One region of the Psychrosphaera sp. 1_MG-2023 genome, then DNA from elsewhere that is predicted to be linked to it. Evidence: predicted binding sites of a transcription regulator. Region 1 holds the regulator's gene; each other region holds the start of a gene.
What was found. Region 1 encodes sigma-54, which starts transcription at its own class of promoters, with help from an activator protein. Its sites were predicted from a motif close to GTTGGCACGNNNNTNGNNT; they were not measured.

Region 1 (6,262 bases):
TCCAATATAAAGAAAATAGGGTATTCGGCAAGAGTATAGCGTATTGAGTTAGATCAGTAACCAAGTGGCTGTACCTAAAAAGGTAAAGATGCCGACTATGTCGGTAACTGTGGTTAATATTACACTGCCGGCAAGCGCTGGATCAATGTTCATGCGTTTTAGCATTAGGGGGATAAATACGCCAGAAAGTCCGGCTGCGATTAGGTTCATCATCATTGCAAAAGCAATAACTGCGCCTAACATTAAATCTTGTTTCCAAAGTGCAACTACACCAGCAATCAACACAGCCCAAATTAGACCATTATAGAAACCGATAGCGAGCTCTTTGCCCATTAACCATCGTTGGTTAGCTTGTGTAACATGACCTACGGCCATCCCGCGAATAACGAGAGTTAGTGTTTGACTACCCGCGACGCCACCCATACTCGGGACAATGGTATTTAAAACCGCTAGGAACGCTAATTCGTCGAGGGTCGATTCAAACAGGCTGGAGACAAATGCGGCTAATAACGCGGTAAACAGGTTCACGCCCAACCACAAAGAACGTCGTTGGGTACTTTTTACGATTGGCGCAAAGGTATCCGCCTCGTCGTCGAGACCCGCCATGCTTAGCATCGAGTGCGCGGCATTTTCGCGGATTACGTCGACGATGTCATCGATGGTTATACGTCCAAGCAATAAACCATTTTCGTCAATAACCGGAGCTGAAATCCAGTCGTACCGTTCAAACAAAGACGCGACTTCCGTTTCTTCCATCGTTGCAGGAATGACTTCGAAATCGGTTTCCATTACTTCAGAAATTAGGCTAACCGGTTGGCTGGTTAACAAGGCCGCGAGGGAGACTTCACCAATAAATTTTTCGTCTTTGTCCACGACATACAAATAATCGGTGGCTTCAGGTAAAGCGCCTTTTAATCTCAGATACCGCAAAATGACGTCCACCGTTACGTCCGGACGTACAGTTATTGTGTCGGTGTTCATCAATGCACCGGCGGTATCTTCTTCGTAGGACAACACACGCTCTGCGCGTTTGCGGTCTCGCTTGTCCATACTTTTTAATACTTTACGATAAATCGTATCTGGCATACCACGTAAAACTTCGGCAAAGTCGTCGTCGTCTAAGTTACCGGCAGCTTCAGCGACTTTTTCTGGGGTCATGCTACGTAAGATAGGGTTACGCACATCTTCAGACAGTTCTTCGAGAACTTCACCTTGGATACTGGAGTCGATTAATTGCCAAATTACGGTTCGAGATTTTGGTGGTGAGGAATGCAGTAACAGAGCGATATCTGAAGTAGGCATCGAATCCAACATGTTTCTAACGTGCACAAACATACCGCCGCTAAGTGCAGTATTAAGTTCTTCGATAGGGATGTTGTATTCTTGCTCTAAAAGCTCTGCCATAAAACCCTTAGTGTGTGATGAAGTTACTTTCTATAAAGGATATATTGCCAATCGCTGGCCCAATATATAAAGGAAACGTAAACCTAAGTGTGGTCTCGCCGCCAATATTAACTCAAAATGACATTTTTTAATAGCAACTGATTGTTTTTATTTAAGTTAAAACAATCAAAATACTAATTATTCGTCTTCATCAAATTTATTGCTAATGAGCTCGCAGATAGCGTCAACAGCGACTTTTGCTTCGTTACCCGTCGCGATTACGGTCACATCTTTACCTTGGTTACTGGCCAACATCAACAATGCCATCACACTATCGGCATTGGCTTTTTTGTCTGCTTGTTGAATAGTTACCGTTGCTTCAAATCCCTGAGCTAATTGCGCTAGTTTGGTGGCCGCACGGGCGTGCAACCCAAGTTTGTTTTCTATGGTAACGGTACGACTAATTTCCATGTTTATTCACTCTTCAAATAACGACTTATCTCACGATGGCGCGTTTTAACGTCATTTTCACGTGAGCGATATAAGTTTGCAAGTGCCTCGGCGATGTAAACCGAGCGATGTTTTCCGCCAGTACAGCCAATGGCAATGGTTAAATAACTGCGGTTGTTTCGTTCCAAATGTGGCAGCCACGTCGACATAAAGTTATTAATTTGGAATACAAATTTATTAACCAATGGCTCGGCTTCTAAAAATTCTATTACGGGTAAATCTAGGCCGGTTAAAGGCCGCAGAGCAGGTTCCCAATGTGGATTTGGTAAAAAACGTGCATCAAATACAAAGTCGATATCGTTTGGTACACCATATTTGAAACCGAAAGATTCAAACGTTATTACGAGGTTTTTTTCCGATTTACCAAGAATTTTTTCGCGCACCATTTCGGTTAGTTGGTGAACGTTTAAATCTGACGTGTCGATAAACAAATCGGCACGAGTCGCAATAGAATCAAGGAGCTTGCGTTCTTCTTGAATTGCCTCAGGTAGGCCAGACTCTTTTTTTGATAATGGGTGCAAGCGACGAGTTTCGCTATAACGACGGATCAAAACCTCGTCTTTAGCGTCAATATACAAAACCGTTGTATTAACGTTTTTAGGTAAAAAATCGAGGTTTTCGACTAGCTCTTGCTCGGATTCTGGAATATTCCGAACATCAATGCTAACGGCAACTTGTTCATAATTTTGACTGAGACTGTGCGATAGAGCTGGCAATAGATTTACTGGTAGGTTGTCTACACAGTAATAACCAAGGTCTTCTAACACTCGCAGTACGACGGTCTTCCCTGAGCCTGAACGGCCACTAACAATAAAAATATGCATTTTAGGCGGCTTCTATTATGTTGTATAAATCCAAATCTGTTTCTGCTCTACGAATTTTGCGTAAAACATCTTTGTTGTCAAAGGTTTTTGCTATCGATGCCAATGTTGCCAGATGAGTGTCGCATTGATCTTCTGGTACTAACAGGGCAAAAAATATATCTACAGGTCGTTTATCAATCGCATCGTAATTCACTCCTTTGTGGGTAACTAAGAGAACTGCTACGGCTTTACTCGAATTTTTTATTCGGCCATGTGGTATCGCAATTCCGTTACCTATACCAGTGCTGCCCAACTTTTCTCTGTTCATCAAGCTCTCTAAAATATCTATGCTAGATAAATTTGGCAGCTGCGCACTCGCAATTTCAGCTATATGTTCAAGTATTTTTTTCTTGCTTTTACAATCAGCAATAACTTTGGTGCAATCTGGTTGAAGTAATAATTTTAAATTCATGTTTGGTTAACTGCCTACCTTTTGCTTACGCCAAAAGGTGTTGTTTGTGACGCCGTCCCTAGCGTCACGTTTATTTAGTTTAAACCCATCAGTGACGGGTCAATTTCTCTTTATGTTTTATTACCTGTCGATCTAGCTTATCTATTAAACTATCAATCGCGGCATACATATCGTTATGTTCAGAAGTGGCGAACAATTCACCACCGTTTACATGTAAGGTTGCTTCAGCTATTTGACTCAGTTTTTCAACGTCTAAAATCACATGGACATTATTGATATGGTCAAAGTGACGCTCTAATTTAGCAAATTTGTTATCTACGTATTCTTTTAATGACTCTGTTAAATCTATATGACGACAAGTTAAATTAATTTGCATAAAAAATTCCTTCTGTTGATATAGAGAGGTGTTTACACCAGTCGTTTTCGTTGGTTTGAAGGGGGAATATTTAATGATTCCCGGTATTTTGCAATAGTCCGTCTGGCAACCTGAATACCTTGGTCAGCCAGGATCTCTGCAATTTTACTATCACTGAGAGGTTTAGCCTGATTTTCCGCCGCAACTAACTTTCTGATTAAAGCTCTAATCGCAGTGGAAGAACATTCACCACCGTTCTCTGTACTTACATGACTCGAAAAGAAGTACTTAAGTTCAAAAATTCCTCTAGGTGTGTGCATATATTTTTGAGTCGTCACACGAGAAATTGTTGATTCATGCATGTCGACCATTTCTGCGACATCGTTCAAAACCATTGGTTTCATGGCTTCTGGGCCATATTCAAAAAATCCCTGCTGTTGCTGCACGATACAGTTTGATACTTTTAGCAGCGTATCGTTACGACTTTCTAAACTTTTGATAAACCATTTAGCTTCTTGTAAATGGGAACGTACAAATTGCGTGTCACTGGTATTTTTTGAGGTTTTTGACAACGATGCATATTGTTCGTTTATTTTTAGTTTAGGCATGGAATTTGGATTTAGCTCTACTAACCAACGACCTTTTTTCTTAACGACCGTTACATCGGGAATGACGTAGTCGATTTCATCTTTGATAACGACACTTGCAGGATTTGGATTAAGTTGTTGGATGAGTTCTAGAATATCTTTCAGATCGGGTTCTTTTAACTTGGTTTTTCTAAGTAAAGTCCGGTAATCACGATTGGCCAGTAAATCGATGTAATTGTCGATAACGTCTATGGCCTCAAATTTCCATGGCGTGTCATTTGAAAATTGTTTCAATTGCACCGACAAGCATTCTTGTAACCCTCTGCAGGCGACGCCTACGGGGTCGAATAGTTGAATACGTTTAAGTACCGCTTCAACTTCTTCTATTTCCACATCTTCGATGTCAATGGCTTCTACGATGTCCTCAGCGGTGAGGCGTAAAAAGCCTTTTTCGTCGACGCCGTCAATAATGGCGGTCGCGATTGCAAGATCTTGTTCGGTAAACGTAGAAAGGTTTAACTGCCAGCGGAGGTGGTCTTGAATATTGTCAGTGGTTTCACCTTGATAGACTGTGTCTTCGCCTTCATATGCTGGGCCAGAGCTCGCAGGGGCGGCGCTCATGTAGTCATCCCATGTTGTGTCCGTAGACATCTCTTCACTGATGGTTTCGGTTTGAAGTGCTTCAGTGGTATTTATTTCTTCCTGCGCCCAGTCGGTATCGTCGTCGGTCGTTTTGTTTTGACCTTCCGTTTCACCCAATACATCTTCTATCGATTGTTCGCTTTTTTCGTGATTTAAACTTTCGTCTTCTGCGTCCAATAGAGGATTGCTATCCAAGGCTTCTTGAATTTCTTGGTGGAGTTCTAATGAGGATAACTGCAACAACCTTATGGCTTGTTGCAATTGTGGGGTCATTGTTAATTGCTGACCCATTTTTAATTGAAGTGAAGGTCTCATCTAATTCCAATCAGATTATACTAATTAATGGTTATACACTAAATTACAAAGTGAACTGGTCACCTAAGTAAACTTTTTTCACGATTTCGCTAGCAAGGACTTCTTCTGGTGTACCTTCTGCGATTAATTCACCATGACTCACGATATAGGCTTTTTCACATACATCAAGCGTTTCACGTACATTATGGTCGGTAATTAAAACACCGATCCCTTTTGCGACGAGTTGTTGGATAATCTTTTTAATATCAATTACTGATATAGGGTCGACCCCAGCAAATGGTTCGTCAAGTAATATAATTTTAGGATCCGCAGCCAGCGCTCTTGCAATTTCTACTCGCCTACGCTCACCACCTGACAATGCCATACCTAAACTATCGCGAATGTGTTCTATATGAAATTCACCAATAAGATCATCTAACAAATCGGCTTTTTGGTTGGCATTGATGTCCTTTCTCATTTGTAACACGGCCATGATATTTTGGGAAACAGTAAGTTTTCTAAATATCGAAGATTCCTGTGGTAAATAGCCTATTCCATGACGAGCACGAACATGCATTGGTTCGTGACTTAAGTCAATATCATTAAGTGTAATGCTACCTTTGTCGTTAGGAACCAATCCAACTATCATATAAAAAGTTGTCGTTTTACCGGCACCATTTGGCCCAAGTAGTCCGACGACTTCACCGGCATTTACTGAAATACTGACGTCTTTTACAACTTGCCTTTTGTTATACGACTTGGCGAGATGTGTTGCGATTAATTTAGTCATCGAGTTATTAATTCCGTCGTTAGCCGTTTTTCTTTTTTGTTTTTATCGTAGTGGTAACTCGACCACCCGTTGAGGCATCGCCATCCGCTTTTACGCGCTTTTTAGCAAGGTCAAATTCGATCGAGCCACTTTGTACTTCAGAGCCACCTTGTTTAAACTTTGCGTCGCCACTTAATTTAAGGGTTTGAGTTGTAACAAAGTATTCAATCTCGTTTGCTTTTGCGGTTAAGTTACCGTTTTCTTCGTCGATTTGAGTAAATAAAGCCGGACTGCCTTTGGCAATTAATTTTTCACCGGTGCCGTCCTGGGTGTCGACAAATAGCTCATCCGCTTTAATTGATATAGGCCCCTGAGAAACAACAACATTACCTTTAAAATACATCGTATTGTTGTTGTAATTAAGATCTTGATTGTCCGATTTTATTT
Region 2 (6,262 bases), on a different contig from region 1:
AAATGCAGAGATAATTGAACGTTGAACCACGGGGTCATTATTTACATAATTTAAAGCTTTATTGTACGACTCTATCGCTCCTTGATAGTCGTTTTTTGACATTCTAATTTGGCCTTGAAGGTGGTAGGTACGATGGTCGTTTGGATTGATAATCAGTGAACGTGAAATTAGTTTTTGCGCTTCTTCAATATTCCCCAATGAAGATTCTAAAGACGCTAAGCTATTTAATGCCCGAGTGTCTTTAGCATTCAAAGCAATGGCGTTTTGATAGGACTTACGACTCAATACGGTTAAATCTAGATTTTGGTACGCTATCGCTTTATTGATATAAAGCTCATATGCCGAGCTATCATTTAGCTTGTAACCATCGGCAAACACTAAAACCTCTTTGTAACGTTTGGCAAAGTTTAGTGCCGTGGCGTAATCAGATAATATTAAATTAATGTCGGCTTTATAGGCTAATGATTCTTCAAATTGCTTAATTGCTTCGTTGAAATAGCCACGCCTTAAAAAAATCTTTCCCATTAATATCTTTGCAGGCAAGTTGTCTGGTTGCGCATCTAAGGCATTTTTTAGATAGATAAAGCTGGATTCATATTTCTCTTCATAAAATGCTTGAACAGCTTGCTCATAATAACTATTTGCCGCTTTAGCGGCGAATGAAAATAAAAGTAAAAATGAAATCGATGCAGAAATTAGGGCACGGTGAAACATCGTAGAAGCCTCTGTTGCTTAACTTAGAGAAAGAGAATTAATTTTACTGTAAAAGAAAACAAAAAAGATGGCAAAGGCCATCTTTTTTTATTTTAAACAAAATTTAAATTTAGAAGTTTAATTTAAATTTCGATGATAATTTTTTCTGTCTAACGATAAAGGCTAAACCAAGTGCGAATATTGCAATTGAAGAAGGCTCAGGTACGTCAACTGGTGGTGTACCACCGCCGCCGTTACTTGTTTTTGCCGTTACACCCATCAATTTGAATGCGTCGTAATCACAATTTTCCATCTCGTTGTAAAGTCCGACCAACCAAAAGGTAGAAGAACCAGCATCACTATCCAAAGCATAATAATTACTTGAACCTTGTTTTGAAATAGTAGACATATCAACTTCGCTGTAGATATCATCCCAAGTTGACGTGCCATTTGACATATTGGCTACATCTTGAGAAGAAATTGCAACTGCACCAACATCAAGAATGTTGTTTTGACCATCGCTATACCAACCGACACTAATACCTTCTAAACTTACTGCTTCTGAAAACGACAGCAATACCATGTCTTGGTCAGAATACATTAAACTGCTGCTGTAGTTATCAATTGAATGATCAGGCACAGAGTTTGAATTTTCATCACCGTTCACAACACCCCAACCGTTACTATCACCCCAATAATAAAGATCACCTTGCTCCACTATTTGGTCGTAATACTCTTTACTGTTTGATGCGCTAGTATCACCTTCTGAATCGGACCAACCAGTAACAACAACTTCGACGCCATCACTAGTAAGTGCAATCGATTCTGCATCGTTCCAAGTGCTACTATTAGAGCCAGCTACCCATGTACCATCTGTAGTTATGTTTGATGATTGCAAATCCCAATCGATACTAGTCGATGTTGCTGTAGCATTTGCCGACGCTGTGATCGCCGCGATAATTGCCAATGTTCTTAACATATGTACTTCCTTCAACTCTACTAAAACCGAGTTTAAATTAATTTCGTCTACACTGGTAAAGCAATATACAAGCCAACATTTAAATTATTGTTTTACAACAACTTTAATGGTCAACCAATTTGAACTGTAAAAAATATAGACACTTAAATTTTTAGCCATTTTAACCTAATGGCTAAAATTGTCATTAACTAGTTACTTATTTTACAGTCACTATACAAAAGCTCGACGGTCTTTCCTATTTAAGTTTAAGAAAACGAGCATTGTTATTAAATTATTCACCAAATGATGGCATACTGACCGGTCAAATTATGAGGTTATGACGGTAATATGGATAAAATAGAAGTTAGGGGTGCGAGAACCCACAATCTAAAAGATGTTTCTTTAACGATTCCACGCGACAAACTCATTGTCATCACTGGACTATCCGGTTCAGGAAAATCATCTCTAGCTTTTGATACATTGTATGCCGAGGGCCAACGACGTTACGTTGAGTCTTTATCAGCCTATGCTCGTCAGTTTTTGTCATTAATGGAAAAGCCTGACGTTGATCATATAGAAGGCCTTAGTCCAGCAATATCAATTGAACAAAAATCAACGTCTCATAACCCACGCTCAACCGTAGGTACAATTACCGAAATTTACGACTACCTAAGACTGCTCTTTGCACGCATAGGGACGCCAACATGTCCTACTCACGGCGAAAAACTAGAAGCACAAACCGTTTCGCAAATGGTCGACCGCATTCTAGCGTTGCCTGAAGGCAGCAAAATCATGCTGTTAGCTCCTATTGTTAGAGACCGTAAGGGTGAGCACGTTAAGACACTAGAAAACTTAGCGGCTCAAGGCTTTATTCGTGCGCGTATCGACGGTGAAGTATGTGACTTATCCGATCCTCCAGATTTAGAACTTCACAAAAAGCATACCATTGAGGTCGTTGTAGACCGTTTAAAAGTCCGCGACGATATTCAACAACGCCTTGCCGAGTCGATAGAAACGTGTTTAGAACTCAGTAGTGGCAATGTCCAAGTCGCTTACATGGATGAAGATAAAGAAGAGCTCACATTTAGCGCAAACTTTGCTTGCCCTAAATGTGGCTACTCCATGCAAGAATTAGAACCTCGGATGTTCTCGTTTAATAACCCTGCTGGGGCATGTTCAAGCTGTGATGGACTTGGTGTTAAGCAGTTTTTCGACCAAGAAAAAGTCGTTATTAATAGTGAACTAAGTCTAATAGGCGGTGCAATACGCGGTTGGGATAAACGTAACTTCTACTATTTCCAAATGCTTAAGTCACTTGCTGACCACTACAAAATCGACTTGTCATTACCATTTTCAGAATTGTCAGACGACCATCGCCACGTGATCTTAAATGGCAGTGGCCAACAGCCAATCGAATTTAAATATATGAACGACAGAGGCGATGTAGTTGTTAGAAATCATCCTTTTGAAGGCATATTAACTAATATGGAAAGGCGTTATCGCGAAACAGAATCTAATTCTGTGCGTGAAGAACTTACTAAGTATATTAGTACTCAGCATTGCCCTTCATGTGATGGTAGCCGACTTCGTGAAGAAGCGAGAAATGTCTTTGTTACTGGCGTTAACTTGCCAACAATTTCAGATATGTCGATTGGTGAAGCGAGCGAGTTTTTCCAAAACATGGAACTGACTGGCCAAAAAGCCCAAATCGCTGAAAAAATCCTAAAAGAGATCTGCCAACGACTCGGGTTTCTAGTCAATGTTGGACTCAATTATTTATCTATTTCGAGAAGCGCAGAGACCCTGTCAGGCGGTGAAGCTCAGCGAATAAGACTCGCCAGTCAAATAGGTGCTGGCTTAGTGGGCGTCATGTATGTACTTGATGAACCTTCCATAGGTTTGCATCAACGAGACAACGATCGTCTATTGCAAACTTTAGTGCACTTAAGAGACTTAGGAAACACAGTAATTGTTGTAGAACACGATGAAGACGCCATTCGAGCAGCTGACCATGTTATCGACATCGGCCCAGGCGCTGGAGTTCACGGTGGCGAAATCATCGCCCAGGGTACGCCTGATGAAGTTGAAAACACACCGGGTTCATTAACGGGTGAATACCTTTCTGGCGCTCGGGAAATCGCAGTCCCTAAAACCAGAACGCCAATCGACCGCAAAAAGATGTTGACGCTATCCGGTGCGACTGGCAACAACTTAAAAGATGTGACGATAGAAATCCCTCTCGGCTTAATGACTTGTGTAACGGGTGTGTCAGGTTCAGGTAAATCAACGTTAATAAATAGTACGTTATACCCAATTGCGCATCGTGAACTCAATAACGCAACTACCTCTGAACCAAGTCCGTATCGCGATATTACAGGTATGGATCAGCTAGACAAAGTCATCGACATTGACCAAAGTCCAATTGGTCGAACACCAAGATCTAATCCAGCAACATACACTGGTATTTTTACCAATATACGTGACATGTTTGCCGGTACGCAGGAAGCACGCTCCCGCGGTTACAAAGCGGGTCGCTTTAGTTTCAATGTTAAAGGTGGTCGTTGTGAAGCCTGTCAGGGTGACGGCATGATCAAAGTGGAAATGCATTTTTTACCGGATGTGTATGTACCTTGTGATGTTTGTAAAAGCCAACGTTATAACCGTGAAACCCTGGAAGTAACTTACAAAAACAAAAATATTCATCAAGTTCTCGATATGACGGTTGAAGACGCCAGAGAATTTTTCGATGCGATCCCAGCGATTTCGAGAAAACTGCAAACACTTATGGACGTTGGTTTAAGCTACATCCGTTTAGGTCAGTCAGCGACAACATTATCTGGTGGTGAAGCCCAACGAGTGAAACTCGCAAAAGAGTTGTCCAAAAGAGATACAGGTCAAACGCTGTATATTCTTGATGAACCTACAACTGGCTTGCACTTTTACGATATTGAGCAACTACTAACCGTCTTGCATCGTCTGCGGGATCACGGTAATACACTGGTGATTATCGAGCACAATTTGGATGTTGTGAAAACAGCGGACTGGATTGTCGATTTGGGTCCTGAAGGGGGTTCAGGTGGCGGTGAGATTTTGGTCGCCGGTACGCCTGAAGAAGTATGTGAAAATACAACCTCTCATACAGCTAAATACTTAAAAGAACTTTTGGTTGGCAAAACCATATAAGTTTCTGGTTTTAAGCAAACAAAAAGGGTTAATTAACAATTAACCCTTTTTTGTTATTTTTGTCCCATCCTAAAATGTGCTCACACGTCTTCGTCGGGACAATTAATAGTTATAATATGGTCTGAACTTGTCACTACGGTTCGACGTCCGGCTGTTGTCCAAGTAAAAATGTCTCTAATTGCTCAGCGGGCATCGGCTTCGCGTGGAAATAGCCTTGAGAAACATCACAATTTAAATTACGAATAAAGTCCAACTGGAATTGTGTCTCAATCCCTTCTGCGACAGTTTCTTTACCTAACTTTTGACTTAGTGTGATAACAGTCTCAGCAATAATGCCATCGCCACCCTCGCCGATATCTTTAATAAACTCTCTATCAACTTTAATTCTATCCAACGGCAACTGTTGTAAATAACTTAGCGACGAAAATCCTGTTCCAAAATCGTCGATCGCAATCGCAAACTTATTCTTTTTAAGCTCTTCAAGCGCAATGATCACCAGTTTTGGATCATCCATAACAACACTTTCGGTGATCTCTAATTCAATTTGCTCTGGGTCAACGTCGTATTTTTTGGCGGTCTCAATGACGTTTTGAACAAAATTAGAATTACGGAATTGAGGCATCGATATATTCACCGCAACACGCAATCCAGTAAGCCCGAGTTGCTCAAGTTTTTTAACTTGCTCACAAGACTGTTCTAGCACCCACATACCTAATTCAACGATAAGGCCGGAATATTCAGCGAGTGGAATAAAAATCAGTGGTGAAATAAATCCACCATCGCTATTTGGCCAACGTAATAACGCCTCCATGCCATCAAATCGGCCAGTTTTAACATTTAATTGCGGTTGATACCAAACCTGTAATTTACCGTGATTAAAGTCATTAACTAAACTGCGGATCATACCGAGTCGCCAACTTGTTTCATCTTCCATTTCGGTTTCATAAAACCGATACCGAGATTGAGTGTCTTTTTTCGCTTTGTTTAGTGCAATGTTTGTATGTTTTAGTACCGATAAACCATTTTTTCCGCCATTCAATTTATCGCAAATCCCCAAAGTCGCATTGATAGGGATTAGATGCTCTTCGGCTTGAAAAGATTGATTAAACAGGGGCAAAACAACATTGGTATCTAATGTTTTTGTAGTTCCAATAAATCCAAATATATCGGCCCCGATCCGTGCAATAGTCACACTTGGGTCCAATGAATTTTTTAATCGCTCTGTCACACATAATAACAAGGCGTTGCCCGCCTCTTGACCAAGTCCATCATTGATATCAGAAAAGTGGTCAATATCTAGCAACATCACCCTATCCCCTGACAACCTGTTTTTTGTGTACAGATCGAGCAATTGGATAAAACGCGAGCGGTTTGCTAAGCCCGTTAATCGATCTTGGTAAGCGACCTGACTAACTTGTTTAATGAGAA
Region 3 (6,262 bases), on a different contig from region 1:
CCAGCCTCTGTTCCACCTTGACCACTTTGCTCATGTTGAACGTCGGAATCAGCCAATTCCATGCCCTGTTGCTCTAACATCTCTTTTAACTTAGGCATCGCGTTTTCTAATGCATCTTTGGCCTGTTGACTCGACACCATAAAACTGACAGCAGCTTGATCACCATTTAACTGCATTTTAATTCGAATTGACCCTAACTCAGGCGGGTCTAGACGAATATCAATAGACTTCATGTTTCGCGCCATCATCATGCCGACTTGTTGCTGCACATTGGCTGCTAATTCTTGTTTATTAAAGAGAACATTTTCTTTAATGATAACGTCATGCTTAATTTGAGTTTGTATATCGAGCTTAGCCGCCATCATTGTTTTTTCTAGCTGAACGGCCCCTAGCTCAACGCGGGCTATACTGTCTGCCAATAGGCTACCGGCTTCGGTGCTACCTAATGCTGTACCTGCATTCAAGACCGTTGCCACTGGGCTAGTGATGTCTCGAGAAGCGAGTTTTTCTTCCCCTGCTAGTTTAGCTAACAGTTCATCGTGGATTTGTGATTCAGATGTTAATTTTGATCCATCAACGCTTTGGCTAACATTGTTGTTCTTACCAGCTGCATTTTCATCCATATTGTTTTTATTAATAACATTTGCCAAGGCCGCCGCTGTTGTGTTGCTATTCGTTACACTAACAGGCTTTGTTGTTTCACCTGCTGCAACATTATTTTTGTTAAGCTCAGCTTCAATTGCCGAGGTAACTGCATTTAACGCCTGCCCTTGAACCTTAACCTGTTGCTCGTTTTCACTTGCCGTGGCAGAAGCGTCTGCTCCTACAGATTGTCCGGCTGTTACCTGCAATTCATTTGAAGTCGACTTAATGTCATTGGTATCAATTTCTGCTTCACTCAGTTGTAGCGTTTTCAGTTGTTCATTTAGACCTGCGGCATCTTGAACTGCAGCATCGATTTTCGTTTGATCAGCTTCGATAGCTGCATCCGACTCAGCCGTAACTAGGGCGTTTTCGCTTGTCTCGGCACTTTTGAATGATGCGATGAGCTTAGCAAATTCGTCGAGTTCATTTTGTCCCGCTGTGGTTAATTCATTATCGGCATCAGCGGCATCTACTTTTGAAATTGCTTTTTCATCACTGGATTTATTGGCATTTTGATTTGCTAGTTGCATTATACCGTCGAGCCAGCTTGCTTTGTCATTTGTGGATATCTCTTTAAGTGACTGCTCTAGCTTCTGCGCATCAGCTTTTAGATCCTTTACTACGCTTATTTGCGGTTCGAGTTTAGTATTTAAACCGGCCGAATTCTCACCTGCCGCACTAACTGTTGCGACGCTCTTAGCAAGTTCATTTGCGCTTTTGGTCAGCTCAGCAGTGGTTTTTGCTTCGCTCAATTCTTGTTGTACGGCTATCTCACTACTTCCATTCGTCACTTGCTGGAACAAAACTTTTGCTTGCTCTGCGGTAAGATGAGTCGTACTTATTTTTACTGACTGTTGCTCGTCTGTGCTAGTTGAAAAAGCCTCTATTTCTGAAGCAACCGATTGATAATTTTTTTCTGTTTCTAATTTTTGACTTTGTAAATACGCCTCTTGTTCTGAATCGGATAACGGTTGCTCTATACTTTTTTCAGCTTTATCGCCTTTGTTTGTGTCAAAAGGTTGGGCTGTTGTCGATTTATCACTACGGCTGATCTGTGCATGTTCTGCACTTTGAGATGTTTCTACGCGTTTATTTTCATTTTTACTTTGCAAATTTTGGTCTTGTTGACGTTGCAGCCTGATGTCATTTTCTTTTGCTAATGCTTTTGAACGCAAATCGTCAGTTTGAGACTGACGTTGCTTGTTTTCATCTAACATACGTTCAAATTTAGAATCCGCAGCCTGCACTTGTTTTTCTGTGCGATCCGCAATTGCCCACAGCGCTTTGTCGTCTATAGTTTTCGATTGCGTGAGTTGTAGGTTATTTTGCAAAATTTATACTCCACTACGACAACGAATATATGTTGTCTTGATTACTTGCTGCATTAAATTACGGTTCCGTTGTTTTTGCTTTTGGCTGAAACGAGTGAGAACCGAAATTGTGCCAACTCTCAAATGATTACGATAAGGCGACTTTTAAGGCGCGAAACATTGAGATATAAACCTTTCTATAACCTGTTTATTCAATATCCGTTCCAATTCGATTTTTAATCGTCGTTTTGAACTAAATAGGGTTAAACATGTTGTTGTCGAACAAACTTTTGAAGTGCAAACTCGTCATTATCTGCCTGTTCTAATTTGTCCATAACCAGTTGCTTTTTCGCTCTTTTATTGGCTAAAACCGTTTCAACGGCCTGGGTTTTTGACCTTTGTTCTAACCAAATAGCGCGACGTTGTTGAACAACTTGTTTGGCAACATCCACAGCATGGCACTGGGCAACAATGCCTTCGTCTAGTTGAACAATAAAACGCTGAAAGTGCATATAGTTGCCACCCTGTAATCCGGCATTGCCTCTTTGTTGCAACTGACGTAAATAGTCCAATTTGTAACCCTCAACTTCTTTCAGTTTTTGAATGTTTAATTGGTAAAACGACTGGGCAGAATTGAGATCTGTGGCATAGCCTTGTTCTTTATCTTTTTCAATTTTGAAGAGGGTTTCTAGTTGTCTAAAATCATCGGCCATAACAAGTCCCCGCGTTATTTAATCTGCTGAACAAGCGCTTGTAACTGCATTAAGGCTTGGTCGTAAGGGACAACGTCATCCATTCGCTGTTGCAAATAGGCGTCAATTACAGGTTTTAATAGGATCGCTTTATCAACAATAGGGTTACTTCCCGCCGCATACGCGCCGATTGAAATAAGATCTTTATTTTGTTCATAAGCTGAAAGTAATTTTTTAAACATAAGCGCCATGTGTAAATGTTCAGGACTGGTCACCTGAGGCATAACACGACTAATTGAACGGCCAACATCAATGGCCGGATAATGCCCTGAGTCAGCTAAATCTCGTGATAATACGATATGTCCATCTAATATAGCGCGACTTGCGTCGGCTATTGGATCTTGTAAATCATCCCCTTCTGACAAAACGGTATAAAATGCAGTAATCGACCCTTGGCCTTCGCCACCATTACCAGCTCGTTCAACTAATGCTGGCAGTTTGGCGAAAACCGAAGCGGGGTAACCTTTGGTTGCCGGAGGTTCGCCTATCGCTAAAGCAATTTCGCGTTGCGCTTGAGCATAACGGGTTATGGAATCGATGAGCAATAATACGTTTAGTCCTTTGTCACGAAAATATTCAGCAATTTGAGTGGCCGTTTCACACCCTTTAAGACGACGAATAGGTGACATGTCTGCTGGTGCTGCGACAACCACAGCGCGTTTGCGCCCTTCATCTCCCAATATTTCGTCGATGAACTCTTTTACTTCTCGTCCACGCTCACCAATTAAGCCAACAACGATGACATCGGCTGTTGTGCCTTTGGTCATCATACCGAGTAAAACGGACTTACCGACACCAGAACCGGCAAACAACCCCATTCTTTGTCCCTGGCCAACAGTAATGACCCCATTTATGGCTTTAACTCCCACATCAATCGCTGTTTTAACAGGGCGTCTTGATAATGGGTTGATTGGTTTTGTGCTTTGATTGGCATCTGAGTCGGTATCAATTGCGCCAAGATCATCCAGCGGTTGACCGCTTGGGTCAATTACTCGTCCTAATAAACTTAGGGATAACGGCAACTTGTTAGAGGCGTGAGAAACTGTAACTCGACCACCGGGCAATACGCCTTGAACTTTATCGAGCGGCATTAAATAAATTTTATCATTCTCAAATCCAACAACTTCCGCGTCGACATCACCATTTGCGGTTTGCACACGGCACTGCCCACCTAAAGGCGCAGAACACCCGACGGCTTCAAGCGTTAACCCTGCCACTTTGGTCAAACGACCAGAAACTTCAGGTTTGGCATCAACCACTTGATTTTTATACTTGGCGATTCGCTCTAATAATTCGGTTGTCACTAGTTTGACTCCGTATCGTTATCAACGTCATCCACCGCATTTACGTCGGTATTTTCGGAATTTGAAGGCTCAATTGCGCCTGTTTGATTGTTTGTTTTTTGTTTATTCTGTTTCTGCTTTTTATTATTTTTATTCTTGTTTTTTTTCTGCATCGGTGATCCAGGCTGCTCATCAACTGCATTAGCGTCTGACGTTTCTTCAACTTGATTTTGGTCACTTGCAGCTTCAGAACCAGCGTCTGAATTTTGGTCTGTCGACTCTGACATATTTATCCCAGGGGCTAAATCACCAGCTAATGGGATCGGTGAATTTGCATGCTCTTTTTCAAGAGCAGCAGCTTGAACAAAGTCACCAATGGTTTGTTTCATTCTTTGTTTTACGGTGCGGTCGATAAGCGAATTAGGGGTGCCGACGACTAAGTCACCTTGGGTATAAGCTGGTTCTTCTTTTAAGATCCACTTACGTTCAATTAACGTATCTTCGTCATAGATGCTTTTTATAGTTTCGATGTCACTTGGATGAAGGTGCAGTTCAGCAAATTCGGTGTTAAAAGGCAAAGACGCGACGGACTCATGCAGAATGTTGAGTAAAACATCTTGATTCATCTTAGTTTCAGTGCGAATAACCCCTTCTGCGAGTGCTACCGCGAGTTCTAAAAGTTGCAACTCAACGGCTTTATCTACCCGTTTAATGGGCTCATACAATTGGTCAATTAGCTGCTGCCATTGCATCGCTAATTCTTCTATTTTTTGCTGACCTTCAGCTAGACCTTGCACATTGCCTTCTTCGATACCAATAACCATACCTTCTTCATGGCCTTTGGTTTTACCTTCTTCAAATCCAGCTTCAAAACCGTCTTTTTTACCCTGCTCTATTCCTTCATCATATGCATCTTGGCGAATTTTTTCGATTTCTTCGGCCGTAAGCTGTGGCAATTCCTCAACGATTTCTTCTTCTTGTTTTTTAAGGCGAGAATACATTTCGTTGATAGGAACGCCCATAAAATTAGTCTTGCCTTTCAATTCCTCACGTTTAATCGCGGTAACGTCAGGTGCAACCCAATCTTTAAGAAGTTCCAACATGTCATCACTAGGCGTGACGGGATTGTTAGATAATTTATCAGACATTTAATACCTCAATAATGCTGTACGTGCGTTGTATGAGATGACTATAGGAAGTCATCTCCACCGCCACCGCCTAACATAATTTCACCGGCGTCAGCCAATCGTCGGGCAATTGCCAAAATTTCTTTTTGCGCCGTTTCAACTTCTGATACTCGAATAGGTGGCATCGCCTCTAAATCGTCAGCCATCATATCGGCAGCACGTTTAGACATGTTTTTCAGGATCTTATCTTTTAATCCATCATCGGCGCCTTTAATTGCTTTCATCAAGGAGTCTTGTTGTACTTCACGTAAAATGGCCTGGATACCGCGGTCGTCAACATCTATGAGGTTGTCAAATACAAACATTAAGTCTTGAATTTGTTGCGCCATCTCTTCGTCGTGTTCACGCATAGCATCCATCAATTGCCCTTCAATGTTGGTATCTAAGAAGTTCATGATTTCTGCAGCCGCCTTCATGCCGCCCATTTTCGCTGCTTGAGCACCAGCTTGACCAGCAAACTGTTTCTCCATAATTTCATTTAGTTCTTGAAGTGCCGCAGGTTGTACTTCTTCAAGGTTCGCGATACGCATTGTTAAATCAATGCGGACTTTATCTGGGAACTGACCCAAAATTTCAGCCGATTGATCTGGCGCTAAATAGGCCAAAACAATGGTTTGGATTTGTGGATGCTCGTTTCGGATGATATTGGCAACTTGTTTTGAGTCCATCCATTTAAGTGAATCTAAACCTTTTGCTCCGCCACCCAAAATAATTTGGTCTAATAGCGTAGCCGCTTTTTCTTCACCTAATGCGGCAGTTAATGCCTTTTTGATAAAGTCTTCAGATTGGAAACCAATCGTACTGTAATCTTGTATTTGGTCGATAAACAGTCGATGCACTGCTGATATCTTGTCTTGACTTAAATCATCAAGTTGCGCCATCGCAATACCGACTTTTTGAACTTGTTTTGGCTCAAGGTGTTTCAAAATTTGAGCGGCGTCTTCCTCAGACAAGCTGAGCAACAAAATCGCTGCTTTCTCTACACCTTCCAACTTATCAACATCAAAGCCGGCCTTCGCTGGTTGTGCTACGACATCATTCATCTTCTAATAACCACCCTTTAACAACTTGTGACGACAACTCTG

Region 2: a site for sigma-54 is predicted at 1,731-1,749, ahead of xdp1 (exosortase-dependent surface protein XDP1). Genes of this name have one in related genera too.
Region 3: a site for sigma-54 is predicted at 2,166-2,184, ahead of Q4575_RS03420 (flagellar hook-length control protein FliK). Genes of this name have one in related genera too.

What each region holds. Positions count from the first base shown of each region.
Region 1 covers NZ_JAUORW010000019.1:44,726-50,987, reverse strand. The annotation lists gene mgtE (magnesium transporter) at 49-1,404, opposite strand; gene Q4575_RS16450 (HPr family phosphocarrier protein) at 1,582-1,854, opposite strand; gene rapZ (RNase adapter RapZ) at 1,857-2,717, opposite strand; gene ptsN (PTS IIA-like nitrogen regulatory protein PtsN) at 2,719-3,168, opposite strand; gene hpf (ribosome hibernation promoting factor) at 3,257-3,544, opposite strand; gene Q4575_RS16430 (RNA polymerase factor sigma-54) at 3,577-5,067, opposite strand; gene lptB (LPS export ABC transporter ATP-binding protein) at 5,111-5,836, opposite strand; gene lptA (lipopolysaccharide transport periplasmic protein LptA) at 5,856-6,262, opposite strand, start outside.
Region 2 covers NZ_JAUORW010000002.1:6,145-12,406, reverse strand. The annotation lists gene prsT (XrtA/PEP-CTERM system TPR-repeat protein PrsT) at 1-714, opposite strand, end outside; gene xdp1 (exosortase-dependent surface protein XDP1) at 824-1,672, opposite strand; gene uvrA (excinuclease ABC subunit UvrA) at 2,000-4,834, shown strand; gene Q4575_RS01725 (EAL domain-containing protein) at 4,968-6,262, opposite strand, start outside.
Region 3 covers NZ_JAUORW010000003.1:105,079-111,340, forward strand. The annotation lists gene Q4575_RS03420 (flagellar hook-length control protein FliK) at 1-1,976, opposite strand, end outside; gene fliJ (flagellar export protein FliJ) at 2,219-2,668, opposite strand; gene fliI (flagellar protein export ATPase FliI) at 2,683-4,011, opposite strand; gene Q4575_RS03435 (flagellar assembly protein FliH) at 4,011-5,138, opposite strand; gene fliG (flagellar motor switch protein FliG) at 5,180-6,220, opposite strand; gene fliF (flagellar basal-body MS-ring/collar protein FliF) at 6,213-6,262, opposite strand, start outside.